DNA from 4 places in the Streptomyces sp. NPDC003248 genome. Region 1 is predicted to be linked to each of the others. Evidence: riboswitches for the same ligand, from Rfam matches in the RefSeq annotation. Region 1 holds a riboswitch; each other region holds the start of a gene.
What was found. A riboswitch is a leader RNA that binds a small molecule or an ion and turns the genes downstream of it on or off. The one in region 1 is predicted to bind cyclic di-AMP.
Positions count from the first base shown of each region.

Region 2: linked by a shared signal. The riboswitch ahead of ACZ3KJ_RS16495 (transglycosylase family protein) and the one ahead of ACZ3KJ_RS22710 (M23 family metallopeptidase) in region 1 are both predicted to bind cyclic di-AMP.
Region 3: linked by a shared signal. The riboswitch ahead of ACZ3KJ_RS11115 (transglycosylase SLT domain-containing protein) and the one ahead of ACZ3KJ_RS22710 (M23 family metallopeptidase) in region 1 are both predicted to bind cyclic di-AMP.
Region 4: linked by a shared signal. The riboswitch ahead of ACZ3KJ_RS31840 (M23 family metallopeptidase) and the one ahead of ACZ3KJ_RS22710 (M23 family metallopeptidase) in region 1 are both predicted to bind cyclic di-AMP.

Region 1 covers NZ_JBVHDT010000009.1:307,056-311,260, reverse strand. The annotation lists gene ACZ3KJ_RS22720 (M16 family metallopeptidase) at 1-286, shown strand, start outside; gene ACZ3KJ_RS22715 (M16 family metallopeptidase) at 283-1,671, shown strand; cyclic di-AMP (ydaO/yuaA leader) riboswitch at 1,917-2,084, shown strand; gene ACZ3KJ_RS22710 (M23 family metallopeptidase) at 2,098-2,853, shown strand; gene ACZ3KJ_RS22705 (GntR family transcriptional regulator) at 3,243-3,935, shown strand.
Region 2 covers NZ_JBVHDT010000006.1:85,035-89,239, reverse strand. The annotation lists gene ACZ3KJ_RS16505 (cytochrome P450 family protein) at 1-644, shown strand, start outside; gene ACZ3KJ_RS16500 (transglycosylase family protein) at 881-2,002, shown strand; cyclic di-AMP (ydaO/yuaA leader) riboswitch at 2,207-2,376, shown strand; gene ACZ3KJ_RS16495 (transglycosylase family protein) at 2,381-3,124, shown strand; gene eno (phosphopyruvate hydratase) at 3,475-4,205, shown strand, end outside.
Region 3 covers NZ_JBVHDT010000003.1:501,421-505,625, reverse strand. The annotation lists gene ACZ3KJ_RS11125 (GNAT family N-acetyltransferase) at 1-641, opposite strand, end outside; gene ACZ3KJ_RS11120 (HAD family hydrolase) at 890-1,717, shown strand; gene ACZ3KJ_RS11115 (transglycosylase SLT domain-containing protein) at 1,776-2,261, opposite strand; cyclic di-AMP (ydaO/yuaA leader) riboswitch at 2,267-2,446, opposite strand; gene ACZ3KJ_RS11110 (polyprenyl synthetase family protein) at 3,354-4,205, shown strand, end outside.
Region 4 covers NZ_JBVHDT010000019.1:137,345-141,549, forward strand. The annotation lists gene ACZ3KJ_RS31835 (rhamnogalacturonan lyase family protein) at 1-1,193, opposite strand, end outside; gene ACZ3KJ_RS31840 (M23 family metallopeptidase) at 1,485-2,489, opposite strand; cyclic di-AMP (ydaO/yuaA leader) riboswitch at 2,494-2,651, opposite strand; gene ACZ3KJ_RS31845 (alpha-galactosidase) at 2,959-4,205, opposite strand, start outside.

The DNA.
Region 1 (4,205 bases):
GTGGCTGGACCGTCTCGGCACGGTCGCCGGCCGCGCCGACGAACTGTGCCGGTTCGCCGTGCTCTTCGGTGATCCGCAGCTCGCCCTGACCGCCGTCCAGCGCGTGCTGGACGTCACGGCGGAGGAGGTGCGGGAGGTCGCCGAGGCCCGCCTGCGCCCCGACAACCGGGCCGTGCTGGTCTACGAGCCCGTCGAGGGCGCTGAAGAAGGCGCCGAGGGCGCCGAGGGCAACGACACTGCCGACGACACCGCCGACGCGGACGAGAACGAGGAGGCGGCCAAGTGACCGAGCTCGCCACGATGGACTTCCACCCCCAGCCGCAGGCGGGCGACGCCAGGCCGTGGGCGTTCCCGGCCCCCGCGCGCGGGGCGCTCGACAACGGCCTGACCGTCCTGCACTGCCACCGCCCGGGGCAGCAGGTGGTCGCCGTCGAGATCATCCTCGACGCGCCCCTGGACGCCGAGCCGGCCGGTCTCGACGGTGTCGCCACGATCATGGCGCGGGCCTTCTCGGAGGGCACCGACAAGCACTCCGCCGAGGAGTTCGCCGCCGAGCTGGAGCGCTGCGGCGCCACCCTCGACGCGCACGCCGACCACCCCGGCGTCCGGCTGAGCCTGGAGGTCCCGGCCTCCCGCCTGGCCAAGGCCCTCGGCCTGATCGCCGACGCCCTGCGGGCGCCCGCGTTCGCCGACAGCGAGGTCGAGCGTCTGGTGCGCAACCGCCTCGACGAGATCCCGCACGAGCTGGCCAACCCCTCCCGGCGCGCCGCCAAGGAGCTCTCCAAGGAGCTCTTCCCGGCCGCCACGCGCATGTCGCGGCCGCGCCAGGGCACCGCCGACACGGTCGAGAAGATCGACTCCGGGGCCGTCCGGTCCTTCTACGAGAAGCACGTCCGCCCCGCCACGGCCACCGCGGTGGTCGTCGGCGATCTGACGGGCATCGACCTCGACGCGCTCCTCGGGGACACCCTGGGCGCCTGGACGGGCTCCTCGGCCCAGCCGCGGCCGGTGCCGCCGGTGACCGCCGACGACACCGGCCGGGTCGTCATCGTGGACCGCCCCGGCGCCGTCCAGACGCAGCTGCTGATCGGCCGCGTCGGTCCCGACCGGCACGCGCGCGTGTGGCCCGCGCAGGTGCTCGGCACGTACTGCCTCGGCGGCACCCTCACCTCCCGTCTGGACCGCGTCCTGCGCGAGGAGAAGGGCTACACCTACGGCGTGCGCTCCTTCGGCCAGGTGCTGCGCTCCGCGCCGGACGGCACGGGCGCCGCGATGCTCGCCATCAGCGGCTCCGTGGACACCCCCAACACGGGCCCCGCGCTGGAGGACCTCTGGAAGGTGCTGCGCACCCTCGCCGCCGAGGGGCTCACCGACGCCGAGCGGGACGTCGCCGTGCAGAACCTGGTCGGTGTCGCGCCGCTGAAGTACGAGACCGCCGCGGCCGTGGCCGGCACCCTGGCCGACCAGGTCGAGCAGCACCTGCCCGACGACTACCAGGCGACGCTGTATCAGCAGCTCGCCGCGACCGGCACCGTGGAGGCCACCGCGGCGGTCGTCAGCGCCTTCCCGGTGGACCGCCTGGTGACCGTGCTCGTCGGTGACGCCGGCCGGATCAAGGACGCGGTCGAGGCCCTGGGCATCGGTGAGGTGAAGGTCGTTCCGGCCGAGTAGCGGCGGGGGTCCTCCCCACGGCGAGGCGCGCGCCCCGAGGTGACAGGGGTGCGCGCGGGGCCCTGGCGACCGGCCGGTCGCCAGGGCCCTTCGATGTCCGAAAGGGATGTCCGAATTGAGGGAGAGGCTGCCTGTCTGCCCTGTGGCATGCGCTACAAAAACCGGGGGGCGTTTGGGGATTGATCGCGGGCGCGTCTAGGTTCGTCCGGGCTGTTCGTCGGGCAGTGCGCCGCATCCGCGGCACCGGACAGCCATCGCCGAGTCCCCGTACGGCGCGAGCCAGGGGAGCCGGGGACCCAACGATGAAGTCCCTGGGGTGAATCGGACGCCCGCGCGTGTCGCGAGGGGGTCCGTAGGAGACCTTCCTGCTCCGAACCCGTCAGCTAACCCGGTAGGCGAGAGGGAAGGAAAGGACCGCTCAACTTCATGGCGTTCACCTGCGCCACCGGGAAGCACCGTCGTCCCGGCCGGATGAAGCGCACCTCCGCCCGCGCGGCGGGCATCGCGGCGCTCACCACCACCGGCGTCATCGGCACCGCCGCCTCCGGTCCCGCCCTCGCCGCGGAGCCCTCCGCCGAGCAGACCGGGCTCATCCCCGTCGTCGCCATCGGTGACACGGTCGCCGAGCGGATCGACGAGCAGGCCACCGCGCAGAAGCAGGCCGCGCAGGCGGAGGCCGCGCGCAAGGAGGCCGCCGCCGAGGCCGCCGAGAGGGTCAAGGAGGAGCGCGAGGCACGTGCCCGCGCCGCCCGTGAGGCCGAGCGCAAGCGCCTCAACGCCTTCGTGGCGCCGATCACCGGCTCCTACGTCTCCACCGCCTACCGGGCGAGCAGCTCCCTGTGGTCGTCCGGGAGCCACACCGGCATCGACTTCCACGCCTCGACCGGCACGGCCGTGCACGCGGTCGGGGCCGGCACCGTCGTCGAGGCCGGCTGGGGCGGTGCCTACGGCAACCAGGTCGTGCTCCGGATGAGCGACGGCACGTACACCCAGTACGGTCACCTGTCGTCGATCAGCGTCTCGGTGGGCCAGAAGGTCACCGCCGGCCAGCGGATAGCCCTCTCCGGCGCGACCGGCAACGTCACCGGCCCGCACCTGCACTTCGAGGCCCGCACGAGCGCCGAGTACGGCTCGGACATCGACCCGGTCGCCTACCTCCGCAAGCACGGCGTGAGCCTCTGACGACGTCCGGGCCGACCCCTGATCGACGTCCGGGGTGCCCTCTGAACGACGTCCGGGGCGACCCTTGATCGACGTCCGGGGTGCCCTCTGAACGACGTCCGGGGCGCCCCCTGAACCACGTCCGGGGCCCAGCCTCCGGCGACACCCCGGTGACGCATGCGAACCGCCGGCACCACCCGGCGACGCGTCCCCGTCTGTGACGGCACCCGGCGACACATCCTCCCGCCCCGGCCCCCGCGGCCGGGGCTTTCGCCGTTTTTCTGCGCCTCGCTGTCCAAAAAATATCCCTGGATTCCGGCCCGCCGTCGGAATGTGCGGTTCACTGCAATAGAGTCACTGAACACACGTCATTCGTCGACGTTTCACGGGGATTAAGGCGGAGGTCGGTCATGCGTATTCCGGCGCACTCGGTGTGCACGGCCATCCGGGACGACATCGTCGCGGGTGTCTACGAGCGCGGCAGCCGCCTCACCGAGGAACTCCTCGCCCGCCGCTACGGAGTCTCCCGCGTCCCCGTCCGGGAGGCGCTGCGCACGCTGGAGGCGGAGGGGTTCGTCGTCACGCGGCGGCACGCGGGCGCGTGCGTCGCCGAACCGACCGAGCAGGAGGCCGCCGACCTGCTGGAGATGCGCATGCTCCTGGAGCCGCTCGGCGCCTCCCGGGCCGCCCAGCGACGCACCGAGGCACACCTCAAGGTGCTGCGCGGCCTCGTCCGGCTGGGCCAGGAGCGCGCCAGGAGGGGCAGCAGCGAGGATCTGCGCTCCCTGGGCGGCTGGTTCCACGAGACGCTCGCCCAGGCCTCCGGCAGCCATGCCCTGACCTCGACGCTCACCCAGCTCCGGCACAAGATCGCCTGGATGTACGCGGTGGAGGCGCCGGCCAACCCGGTGGAGTCCTGGGCGGAGCACGGCGCGATCGTGGACGCGGTGGCGCGCGGGGACGGCGATCGCGCGCGGTCGCTCACGGCGCTCCACACCGAGCGCTCCTCCACCGCGCACCGGCTGCGCTTCGCGGGCGGAGAACGCCAGGACCGTGTGAGGACTTCGCAACACGTCGTAAACATGTCGGGCCCGCGTCATTAACACGAGAGCCGTATACAAAGAAGGGATATTCGGCGGAGGCGTATTTCCGCTGCCCATTTCCCGGCGCGCCCGGAATTTCCGACGGCGCGTCGTTCGTATGCTCGCACGCTGGGGTCGGCATGCTTCCGGCAATTTCCCCCGGCAGGCCTCCCCGAATCCCCGGGCAGCCCAAGCGGACCCGCGCAAGCCTCCGAATCCCCCGGCAGGCCCCCGCATTCCCGGTAGCCCTCCGCTTCCCCCGCCAGGTCTCCGAAAACGGCGGAGCCGCGC
Region 2 (4,205 bases), on a different contig from region 1:
CCCTCCCCGCCGAACCGACCCCCGGCGAGGACCTCATCTCCGGCCTCATCCGCGCCTCCGACCACGGTGAGCACCTCACCGAGAACGAGGCCGCCGCCATGGCCTTCATCCTGCTGTTCGCCGGTTTCGAGACCACCGTCAACCTCATCGGCAACGGCACCTACGCCCTGCTCACCCACCCCGGCCAGCGCCGGCGGCTCCAGGACTCCCTGGCCGCCGGCGACCCCGGCCTGCTGGAGACCGGCATCGAGGAACTCCTGCGCTTCGACGGTCCCGTGGAGCTCGCCACCTGGCGCTTCGCCACCCACCCGCTCACCATCGGCGGCCAGGACATCGCACCCGGCGACCCCGTCCTCGTCGTCCTCGCGGCCGCCGACCGCGACCCGGAGCGCTTCACCGACCCCGACACCCTGGACCTCTCCCGCCGCGACAACCAGCACCTCGGCTACGGCCACGGCATCCACTACTGCCTGGGCGCCCCGCTCGCCCGGCTGGAGGGCCGGACCGCGCTCGCCACCCTCCTCACCCGGCTGCCCGACCTGCGCCTCGCGGCGGACCCGGCCGACCTGAGGTGGCGCGGCGGTCTCATCATGCGCGGACTGCGCACCCTCCCCGTGGAGTTCACGCCCCCCACGCCCCGGTGAGCGACGCACGCCCCGCCGGCCACCACCCCCCACACCCCGCAGCCGTCCGCTGACCGACCGTCATGTGAGGGAACGGCGAAGCGGAGGTGTCGGCTTCTCGACTCTGTGATCTTCACGTGATCCGCGCGGCATTAACTTGTGACAAGTGATCGTGTGCCGATACGTTCACTCGTCAGCGCGGCGCCTCGGCACCATCCGTCGCGCGGGTCAATGCTGTCTCGAGAAAGGCCCCCCGCATGCTCACCGGGAACGGTCGTCATCGTCGCCCCCGCCAGGCCCCGGCCCTCCTCGTCGCGGCCGGTGTGACCGGCTCGGCCATCGCCATCCCGCTGCTCGGCGCCACCGGCGCGAGCGCCGCGGACAACACGGTCTGGGACACGGTGGCGGAGTGCGAGACCGGGGGCTCCTGGAGCGCCAACGAGGGCGGCGGCGAGTACGGCGGCCTGTCCCTGACCCAGGAGAACTGGGAGGCGTACGGCGGGCTCGACTACGCCCCGCGCCCGGACCTGGCCAGCCGCAACCAGCAGATATCCGTCGCCCAGAAGGTCCTCGCGGACCAGGGCGTCGGCGCGTGGGGCACGTGCGGGCTGACGTCCGGTCTGAGCGCGGACTCCGGCTCGGCGGACCTGGACACCGGCGTGGCCGAGGATTCGTCCGACTCCTCCGTGACGTCCGGCCTGTCCGACCTGTCCAAGGAGTCGTCCGACTCGTCGGATTCCTCCGGCTCCTCCTCCAAGTCCTCCGACTCCTCCGGCTCCTCCGCGGATTCCGGCGAGGACTCCACCGGTGCGGCCACCGGATCCGCCACGGATTCTCCGGAAGCGTCCGCATCGTCCCCTTCTTCCTCTTCCTCCTCCGCGTCGGACAAGTCCGCAACGTCCGACACGTCCACCGGTTCCGGTGCGAGCGGCTCCGCGGCGGGCGGCGGCTCGTCCACCGCGACCCCGGAGGCGGACGCCTCGGACAACCCGGCCCAGGACGTGGGCTCATGGAGCCTGATCGACACCGGTTCGGCCGACGCGCTGTCCAGCGGCACCACGTCCAGCGGCACCGCGTCCGACGACACCGCGTCCGACGACACCGCGTCCACCGGCTCGGGCCGCCACCGCGGCGGCAGCGCCGAGGAGACGACGGCCGACGGCACCACCACCGCCTCCTCCGGCCGGCATGCCGCCGACACCCTCAGCGGCACGGCGGCCACCTACACCGTCCAGGCGGGCGACTCCCTCGTCACCATCGCCGACTCCCTTGGCCTCGACGGCGGATGGCGTGCGCTCTACGCCGAGAACAAGGACGTCATCGGCGCCGACCCGGGCAACATCGTGCCCGGTCAGACGCTTGCGACAGGCGTCGAATAGGGCGTAAAAGCCGTGAAAACGGGGGGAGTTCACGTCACGCTTCGCGCCGAATGTCCGGTTTGGCGAAAGTGTGGGATGAGTCTCAGAAGCCCTGATCGTCTTTGAAATTCCCCCGATCGCCTGCCTACGGTCAGGACCGCTCGGCAACCCGAGCCCCGGCCGTCGCAACGCCGAATCCTGCCAGCGGCCACCCGGGAACAGTCGTCGCGTCAAGCGCCGCAGGCAGGAGCGGGGGACCCAAGGTAAGTGCCGCACCGGGTGGTTGACGGACGCGGCTAGGGGTGAAGCCACGCCTTCCGAAGAAGAGGCGTGGCCGGGCAACTCAACCGGCCCGAACCCGACAGCTCACCTCGCAGGCGTCGGTGAGGGGATCGATCCATGCTGTTCTCCGGCAAGGGCAAGCACCGTCGTCCGTCCAAGGCCACCCGCGCCATCGCCGTCGCCGGTGTCACCGGCGCCGCCGTCGCCGCCCCGCTGATGGCGGCCGGCAACGCCTCCGCCGCCACCGCCTCCGAGTGGGACGCGGTCGCCCAGTGCGAGTCCGGCGGCAACTGGTCCATCAACACCGGCAACGGCTACTACGGCGGCCTCCAGTTCTCCGCCTCCACCTGGGCCGCGAACGGCGGCACGCAGTACGCCGCCACCGCCGACAAGGCCACCAAGTCCCAGCAGATCCAGATCGCCGAGAAGGTCCTCGCGAGCCAGGGCAAGGGCGCCTGGCCGGTCTGCGGCAAGGACCTGTCCGGCGCCGCCTACACCGGCGGCACCTCCTCGTCCGACTCCTCCGACTCCTCGGCCGGCTCCTCCAGCGGTACTTCCACGGGCTCCGGCTCCGGTTCCTCGGCGGACTCCGGCACCACGAGCCGTTCGACCGAGCAGCAGAGCACCTCCCGCTCCACCGAGCGCCCGGCCGCCGAGAGCCAGAAGACGGTCACCACCCCGACCGGCGAGAAGGTCGAGAAGGGCGACGGCGAGTACAAGGTGGTCACCGGCGACACCCTCAGCTCCATCGCCCAGGAGCAGGACGTCGCGGGCGGCTGGGAGAAGCTGTTCCAGCTCAACAAGGACATCGTCGACGACGCCGACCTCATCTACCCTGGCCAGCAGCTGCACCTGAAGTGACACCTGGCTCCCAGGGTGGCCACAGCCCCCGCACAGGTGTGGTCCGCACACTGAAGACCTCGTGAGGGTCCCCCCCGTCCCCACGGGCGCCCCGCCCCGGCGCGCGTTCCCCCGTACGCGCCGGGGCGGGGTATTTCTTTGCCCGCCCGCCATCCGCCTGTTGGTCACCCTCTTTGTTCCGGGCGGGAACAATGTGTACCGTCAGCCTGTCCACGGGGCGGTCGGTCGGCTGTCGGCGGCCCCGGGACGGTTAGGCTCTAGTCGCAAGGCCACATCAAGGGATCAACAAGGGCCGCCCGCGGCCCACGTGCCCCGCACAACCAGCGTCACATCCCACGAAGGAGATGCTCGTGCCGTCCATCGACGTCGTCGTAGCCCGGGAAATCCTGGACTCCCGAGGCAACCCCACGGTCGAGGTCGAGGTCGGCCTCGACGACGGCAGCACGGGTCGTGCCGCCGTCCCGTCCGGCGCCTCCACCGGCGCCTTCGAGGCCATCGAGCTCCGCGACGGTGACCCGAACCGCTACCAGGGCAAGGGCGTCGAGAAGGCCGTCCTCGCCGTCATCGAGCAGATCGGCCCGGAGCTGGTCGGCTACGACGCCACCGAGCAGCGCCTGATCGACCAGGCGATGTTCGACCTGGACGCCACCGACAACAAGGGCTCCCTGGGCGCCAACGCCATCCTCGGCGTCTCCCTCGCCGTCGCCCACGCCGCCTCCGAGGCCAGCGACCTGCCGCTGTTCCGCTACCTGGGCGGCCCGAACGCGCACCTGCTGCCGGTGCCGATGATGAACATCCTGAACGGCGGCTCGCACGCCGACTCCAACGTGGACATCCAGGAGTTCATGATCGCCCCCATCGGCGCGGAGTCCTTCTCCGAGGCCCTGCGCTGGGGCACCGAGGTCTACCACACCCTGAAGAAGGTCCTGAAGAGCAAGGGCCTGTCCACCGGCCTCGGCGACGAGGGCGGCTTCGCCCCGAACCTCGGCTCCAACCGCGAGGCCCTCGACCTCATCCTCGAGGCGATCAAGGAGGCCGGCTACACCCCCGGCGAGCAGATCGCCCTGGCGCTCGACGTCGC
Region 3 (4,205 bases), on a different contig from region 1:
TCGGCGAGGGCGTCCACCAGCCGGGTGATCCACTCCTGCGCGAACCGGTCCCGGCGGCCGGTCCTGCGGTACTGCGCCGACTTCCACGCCATGAGCGTGCGCAGCGCGGCCGGGTCGCGCTCGTCGAACACGAACCGCAGCGGCCCGGCCTGGCGGCCCAGCCTGCGCTCCTTCGCGAGCGTCGTCTTCAGGAACTTAGGCGACTGCGCGCGCAGCACGGACTCGTAGGTCTCGTACCCCTTCTCCACGTCGATGACGTAGGAGGCGTACTCGGCGGCCACCTGCGGCAGGAACAGCCCCTGTTCCGCCTCCAGGTTGTCGAAGGCGAAGCTCGACAGGGAGCAGGCCCGCATCAGTTCGTCCGCGTTCAGCCCGAGGCCCGGGCTCAGCACGGCTCCCTGGGCGTCCGACACGCCGTACGCGAGGGCCTGGCCCCGGCCGAGCCGGCCCCGCTCGTGGGGCAGGAAACCGACCGGCTCACGCCCCTCGTACACCACCGCCACCCGCGCGCGGGGCCGCACCCGGCCCACGGCGTCGGTGAACTCCGGTTCCATGAACGGATTGCGCGGGACCGCGGACGCGGCGCGCAGCGCGCGCCACCGCTCCCGCTCCCCCTCGCCGAGCTCCTCGGGCCCGAGCACACGAACACGTCCACTGCTCAACCTGACCCCCCGATCAAGTCCCCCCTGGACCCTTGGACGGTACCGCTCCAGGTAGTTCGGGCGGTAGGCAGCGGAGCATGTTGTTGCCAATCGGTGCAGAGGCCTTTAACCGCCCTGTACCCGGCGTTGCGTGTGAAAGCCGTTTCCGGCCGCCTCTCCCCGTTGCGCCGCGGATCGGCCGGAAGGGACGGTGAGTTGGGGAGGGCGGGGATCCGTATTCTCTGATCATGGCCGCCCCCTTCGCAGATGCCGCGCGCTGCGCCGCGTACTCCCTCATCGCCACCGACCTGGACGGAACGCTGCTCCGCGGCGACGACACCTTCTCCGACCGGTCCCTCGACGCGCTCGCGCGGGTGGCGGCCGCCGGCGCCCGCCACCTGGTGGTGACGGGCCGCCCGGCACCCCGGGTCCGGCCGCTGCTGGCGAGCCTGCACAGCCGGGGACTCGCGGTGTGCGGCCAGGGTGCACAGGTGTACGACGCCGGCGCGGACCGCCTGCTGTGGTCGGTCACCCTGGACCGGGACCTGGCGGAGACCGCGCTCGGGAAGATCGAGGCCGAGGTCGGCGAGGTGTACGCGGCCGTCGACCAGGACGGCGTCGACGGGCTGACGCTCATCGAGCCGGGCTACCGGATGCCCCACCCGACCCTGCCGGCCCTGCGCGTCGGGTCGCGCGACGACCTGTGGTGCGAGCCCATCAGCAAGGTGCTGCTGCGCCACCCCGCCCTGTCCGACGACGAGTTGGCGGCGACGGCCCGCTCGGTGGTCGGTTCGCTCGCGACCGTCACCATGTCCGGGCCGGGCACGGTGGAGCTCCAGCCGTGCGGCATCACCAAGGCGACGGGGCTGGCGCTGGCCGCCGAACACCTCGGGCTGAGGCCCGAGGACACGCTGGCCTTCGGTGACATGCCCAACGACATCCCGATGTTCGACTGGGCGGCGCGCGGTGTCGCGATGGCCAACGCCCACCCCGAGCTGAAGGCGGTGGCCGACGAGGTGACGACGTCGAACGAGGACGACGGCGTGGCCGTCGTCCTCGAACGACTCTTCCCCTAGGGCGAGTCCCGCGGGGTGTGTCCCGCGGGAGCCGGCCTGTCCTGCGCCTCGGCGCAGGTCAGTACGCGCCGAACACGTTGTCGATGGAGCCGTAGCGCGCGGCCGCGTAGTTGCAGGCGGCGGTGATGTTGGCGACCGGGTCGTACGGGTCGTACGAGGTGCCGGGCACGTGGTACGCGGCGAAGGTCGGGTCGATGACCTGGAGCAGCCCCTTGGACGGGGTGCCCTTGGCCGCGTTGGAGTCCCAGAGGTTGATGGCCTTCGGGTTGCCCGACGACTCGCGGAGGATGTTGCGGTGGATGCCGTTGTACGTGCCGGGGATGCCGCGCTCGGCCATGATCGCGAGGGACTCGCGGATCCAGCCGTCGAGGTTGTCGGGGTACCCGGCGACCGTGGTGGCCGACGTCGTGGTGACCGACGTCGTGGTGGCGGCGGAGGCGCTCGTGGCGGCCATGAACGGAAGGGAGAGCACGGCGGCGCCGGTGCAGACGGCGGCGACGGTGCGGGCGAGGCGGGTGCGGCGGGGCTGGGCGGCAGCAGACATGGCGGAATTCCTCTCCGGCGCCTGCGGGGTGAGCTGTCGGGTTCGGGCGGGGAGGTGCCCGGCCGGCCGCCGTACGGGTACGGCGGCACGACTTCACCCCTAGCCGGGGCCGTTACGTGCGTGACGTACGGCCCGGCGTTCTACCTGGGTCCCCCGCTCCTGCCGTGCGTGAGTGTTCGTCGATGGGTGGTGAAGGGCGGCGGCAGGATTCGGCGTCCGCCCGACTTGTGGCGGGAACGTATGCGAGAGCACATGTCCGGAACAAGTGGCGGAATCACACCACACCCCTATTGACCATGATCCGCGCGGTATGGGGTGCTTGATCCTTTGCTGTCGTGAAACGTCAACTGGCTTGGCGCAAAGCGGAGTCACAGAGTTCGGTGCGGGGGGCGGGGTGGGGGTGGGGAGTGAGCCAACTCACCCGTCGGCGCAATAGGGGTTAAACGGACAATGAGCCCTAAGTCCCTTGGAATAGGGCGTGTTGTGGAGGGGCGGGAACTGCCCGGTCGCGGCCCGGCCTCTCCGTCAGGCTGACCGGCGCAGGCAGGGACGCCGGCGCCACCGGCAGCGGGGACGCCGGCCGCCGCCGAGGGCGCCCCTGACGGTCGTCGGCGTCGATCACGGGGTGCGCCTTCGTCCGGTCGGGTGAAGGCTCCCGGTCGGGTGAGGGCGGCCGGTCGGGTGCGGGCCGCAGAGGGCGAGCTGACCGCGGAGGGCGAGCTGACCGCGGAGGGCGAGCAGGCCCCGGGCCGACCGGGGGAGCGGGGGCCCGGGACGGCGTCGTCGCGCGGAGGGGGCCGGTCGGCGGATTCGACGTCCGCCTCCGCGCAGGACATGAATCACTGCTTCCCGGTCAGTCGATAAATGTCCGTTCGTATCGGCTGATCGGAAACATACCGGTCGTGATCGGAAGCCGCCCGGGCTCAACCGGGCTCCTCTCGTCGTCTCCCGGTCGAGCGACGTGGGGGGCCGGGGGACGTGGGGGCTTATCAGTGATCGAAACGTGACCGGATACGCTGACTCGAGTGATGGCAGCGACCTATCGACAAACCGTGTAACCGCCAGTAGACACCAGCAGACAGGAGACCCCTCGTGACCGTCGTCGGGCCGTTCGGGCTGAGCGTGCGGGACCAGGCTCTGGAAGCCGATGTCCAGGCCGGATTGACGGCTGTCGAGGAAGGCTTGCTCGAGGCCACCAAGAGCGAGGTTCCCTTCATCACGGGAGCCGCCCAGCACCTGGTACGGGCGGGCGGAAAGCGGTTCCGGCCCCTGCTCGTGATGCTCGCGGCGCAGTTCGGCGACCCGTACGCGCCGGGGATCGTGCCGTCGGCCGTGGTGGTGGAGCTCACCCACCTGGCCACGCTGTACCACGACGACGTGATGGACGAGGCGACCGTACGGCGCGGGGTGCCGAGCGCGAACACGCGCTGGGGGAACTCGGTCGCCGTCCTCACCGGGGACTTCCTCTTCGCCCGGGCCTCGCACATCCTCGCCGACCTCGGGCCCGAGGCGGTCCGGGTGCAGGCGGAGGCGTTCGAGCGGCTGGTCACCGGGCAGATCCTGGAGACGGCGGGGCCGACGGACGGGCGGGACCCGGTCGAGCACTACCTCGACGTGCTGGGCGGCAAGACCGGCTCGCTGGTGGCCGTCTCGTGCCGGTTCGGCGCGATGATGTCGGGCGCCGACGAGACGGTCGTGGACGTGCTGACGCAGTACGGCGAGCGGCTGGGAGTCGCCTTCCAGCTCGCGGACGACGTCCTGGACATCGCCTCGGACTCCCACGAGTCGGGCAAGACGCCGGGCACGGACCTGCGGGAAGGAATCCCGACGCTGCCCGTGCTGCGGCTGCGGGAGCGGGCGGAGCGCCTGGCGCTGCCCGAGGACGTGGCGCTCTGCGAGCTGTTGGACTCCGACCTGAGCGACGACGCACGGCACGCGGAGGCA
Region 4 (4,205 bases), on a different contig from region 1:
GGGTCGAGATCGGCGATGTGGAAGCGGTCGCCGTGGCCGGCGCCGTCGACGACGTAGCGCAGGGTGCCGTCGCTGTTGACGACGTAGTTGCCGTCGGCGATCTCGTCCCGGCCGTCCCTGTCGACGTCGACGGTGCGGATCTGGTGGAAGCTGGTCGCGCCGCTGTCGGAGGGGACGACGTACTTCCAACGGCGGGTCAGGTCCGTGCCGTCGAAGTCCCAGGTCTGGAAGAGGATCCGGAAGGCGCCGCGCTTGGCGCCGACGCGGGTGACCAGCTTGGTGACCAGGCTCGGGTGGACGCCGTCCAGGTAGGCGATGCCGAAGTGGCCGCCGGAGGGGCCGTCGGCGACGAAGTCGTCGGGGACGGGCTGCCGGGTGCGCTCGGTGCCGGTCGCGCCGTCGATCACCGAGACGAACTGGTTCGCGGGCGAGGCGGCGGTGACCTGTGCGCCGTCCGCGAAGGTGGTGCCGTCGGCGGTGTGCACCAGTACCTCGGCCTTGCCGTCGCTGTCGAGGTCGTACACGGTGACGTTGTCGTCGTTGCGGTAGCCGCCGATCGCGGTGGAGCCGCTGACGGCGGCGGGCGCGGGGTCGTTGGCGCCGTTCCCGCCGGCCTGGGTGTAGGAGCCGGGGCCGAGGTCGACCCGCCAGAGCCGCTCGCCGGAGAGGGTGTAGGCCTCCAGCAGGTCGGACCTGTCCCGGGTCTGGGAGAGCCGGCTGACGACGAGCTCGTAGCGTCCGTCGCCGTCGAGGTCGCCGGGCCAGGCGTGCTGGACGGTGTAGCCGTCGGCCGCGGCGAGCGGGATCTCGGCGTACCCGTCGGCGAAGTCGAGGGCGGCGGAACTCGGCCGCTGCTCGTGTCCGTCGACCACCGCGCGCACGGTGTACGTCCCCGTGCCCCGGGAGTCGTCCTGGTAGGTCGTCGACTTCCTGATCGGCTCGCGGTTCAGCCGGCGGCCGTTCTTGTACACGTTGAAGGCGATCGCGTCGCCGTACCGGGCGTACTCGGTGCCGAGCAGGCGCCAGCTGAGGAAGGTGCCCTCGCCGGACGGTACGGCGACCAGGCCGCGGTCGAGGTTCTCGACGATCCGGCGCGGCTGCTCGGCGGCCTGGCCGGTGGGCGCGGAGAAGAGTCCGGCCAGCAGGGCGGCGGCGGTGACGGCGACGGTTCTTCGGCGTCGGGTGGGGTTCACTTGTGGTCCTTCACGATGAGCGTGGTCGTGGGGTCGGCCACCTCGCGATGGCCCGGTCGCCGTCCACGCAGCCGAACGATGTTCGAGGAATCGGACATGCGGGGGGCGGGGAAAGCGGTTGTTCCTTGCCGGAGATCACTGTGTCCCCCCTCCGCCCGCGCTGTCGACGGTCCGGCGGGACCTGCCATACGACCGCAACACAGTGATCACGAACGTGCAAAGACACCGCAGGCCGGACCCGGTGAACGGGTCCGGCCTGCGGTGGCGTGCCGGGCGGGTGGCCGCGCGGGGTCAGCCGACGGAGACCCCGTGCGAGCGGAGGTAGGCGACCGGGTCGATGTCCGAGCCGTAGTTCGGCGTGGTGCGGATCTCGAAGTGCAGGTGGGGGCCGGTCACGTTGCCGGTCGCGCCGGACAGGCCGATCTGCTGTCCCGCGGAGACGGTCTGGCCGGCCGAGACGGAGAGCGAGGACAGGTGGGCGTACTGGGCGTAGTAGCCGTCGGCGAGCTTGATGACGACCTGGTTGCCGTAGGCGCCGCCCCAGCCGGCGGAGACGACCGTGCCCGCGCCGACGGCCTTGAGGGAGGTGCCGGTCGAGACGACGAAGTCGACGCCGGTGTGGTAGCCGCTGGACCACATGCTGCCGGACATCCGGTACGGGGTGCCGATGGCGGCGCTCGCCACGGGGAGGACGAAGCCGCTGGAGGCGGTGGTGTTCCCGGCGCTCTGCGTGGCCGACCCGGCGGCGGAGCCGGAGGACTTCGCCGACGTCGAGGACTGCGTGGACTCCGACGCCTTCGAGGACTTCGAGGTCTGCGAGGACTTCGAGGTCTGCGACGACTTCGACGAGGAGGAGGAACCGGAGGACGTGGACGGCGACTTGGTGGTGCCGGTCGTGGCCGCCTTCTCGCCGATCGACAGCTTGAGGCCCGGGTGGATCAGCGACGGGTCCGCGCCGACGGCCTGACGGTTGTCCTCGTACAGCTCCTGCCAGCCGCCGCTGACGCTCTGCTCCTCCGCGATCTTCGAGAGGTAGTCGCCGGCCACCACGGTGTAGGTCCGGGTCTCGGTGGCGGACGTCGCGTCGGCGGCGGCCTGCTGCGCCGCCGGAGCGGCCTGGACGGACGTCTCCGCGACGGCGGAGACCGACCGGGCCGCCGACTGGGCCGGCGCGGCATGGGCGCCGGCGGCACCCATGAGCGGGAGGGCGAGCGCGGCGCCGCCCGTTCCGGCGACGGCGATGGAGCGGGTGAAGCGCGGGGTCTTCGGGCGGCGGTGCTTACCCTTCGCGGGCATGTCGCATTCCTCTCCGGCGCCTGCGAGGTGAGCTGTCGGGTGCGGGCTGGAGATGCCCGGCCGCGCCGAGGCACGGCTTTACCCCTAGCCGTTCCGGAGACCGGAACAGGCGGTTCTACCTGTGGGTCCCCCGCTCCTGCCACGTACGGGTGAGTGTGTGCGGGCTCCGGGCGGCGGCAGGATTGGGCGTCCGTCCGGATTGGTGTGGAACGTAAGCGACCAGGACGCACAGGAACAAGCAGCGGTTGCGCTGTTCACGCCTTTCTCTTGATCCTCTGTGAGAATCCCCCGTCACTTTCCGTGTACCGCGAGGCCCGCACTTCCCGGAACGCCCATGAAAAACGCCTTGATTACGTGAGCATGACGGGCGACGCACGGTCACGGATATGACGCTCCTCACGTGACACGCCTCCAGGCTCCTTTATTCCAAAGCGAGTTGTGATGAAGGAATCCAATCCGGACAGAACTCTCAGATGCGACGCAGTCGGATAACCGTCGCATCGAGGTCGCCGCGCAGCCCGGTGCGCAGCCCGTGGTGCAGCAGCACCGCCCCGCGGTGCACTTCACCCGTTTCAAGGCATTCGTACGACTCTGCCGGGTCCAGGCCGCGCAGCCGCAGCGCCGGTGCCGGCTCGCCGTAGCGCTGCGCCTGGAGCCAGGCGAGGGCGACGCTCTCGTCCCCGCGCACGTACTGCACGGCGCTCAGACCGCCCTCCGGGGGCCGCAGCCGGTACAGGTCGCCGTGCTGCACGAGGGGCCGGATCTCCTTGTAGAGCTCGACCCAGCCGCGCGCCTCGGCGAGCTCCTCCTCGGTCCACTCGGAGAGGTCCCCGCCGACGCCGAGCACACCGGCCATGGCACTGACGAACCGGAAGCGCAGCGAGCTGGCCCTGCCGTTGAGCTGGGTGTTGGGGCTGTCGGTGACCCAGGCGGCCATGATCCGCGCCGGGTGCACCTGGCTGAAGCCGTGCTGGATGGCGAGCCGGTCCAGCGGGTCGGTGTTGTCGGACGTCCACACCTGGTCGGTCCGGCCCGCGACACCGAGGTCGATCCGCCCGCCGCCACCGGAGCAGGACTCGAAGGCGACGCCCGGGTGGGCCGCCCGCAACCGGTCGAACAGCGCGTACAGGGCGCGCACGTGGTCGACCCAGAGCCGCTGCGGGTAGGGGTCGTCCGGCCAGCCGGCGTCGGTGAAGCAGCGGTTGAAGTCCCACTTGACGTAGTCGATGGGCGCGCTGGACAGGAGGGTGTCGAGCTGCTGCCAGAGGTACTCCTGGACGTCCTCGCGGGCGAGGTTGAGGACGAGCTGGTTGCGGAACTCCGTCCGCTTCCGTCCGGGCTGGAACTGGACCCAGTCGGGGTGCGCCCGGTAGAGGTCGCTGTCCGGATTGACCATTTCGGGCTCGACCCAGATGCCGAACTGCATCCCGAGCGCGTGCACCTGGTCCGCGAGCGGCTTGAGGCCGTTGGGGAAGCGGTCGGGGTTGGGGCGCCAGTCGCCGAGTCCCGCGTGGTCGCCGGTGCGGGCCCCGAACCAGCCGTCGTCGACCACGAACAGCTCGACGCCGATGGCCGCGGCGCGGCGTGCGAGGGTCGCCTGCTGTTCCTCCGAGATGTCGAAGAAGGTGGCCTCCCAGGAGTTGAAGAGCACGGGCCGGTCCCGCTCGGCGTCCGGGATCACGTACCCGCGCTGGTAGGCGTGCCAGGCGCGGCTCG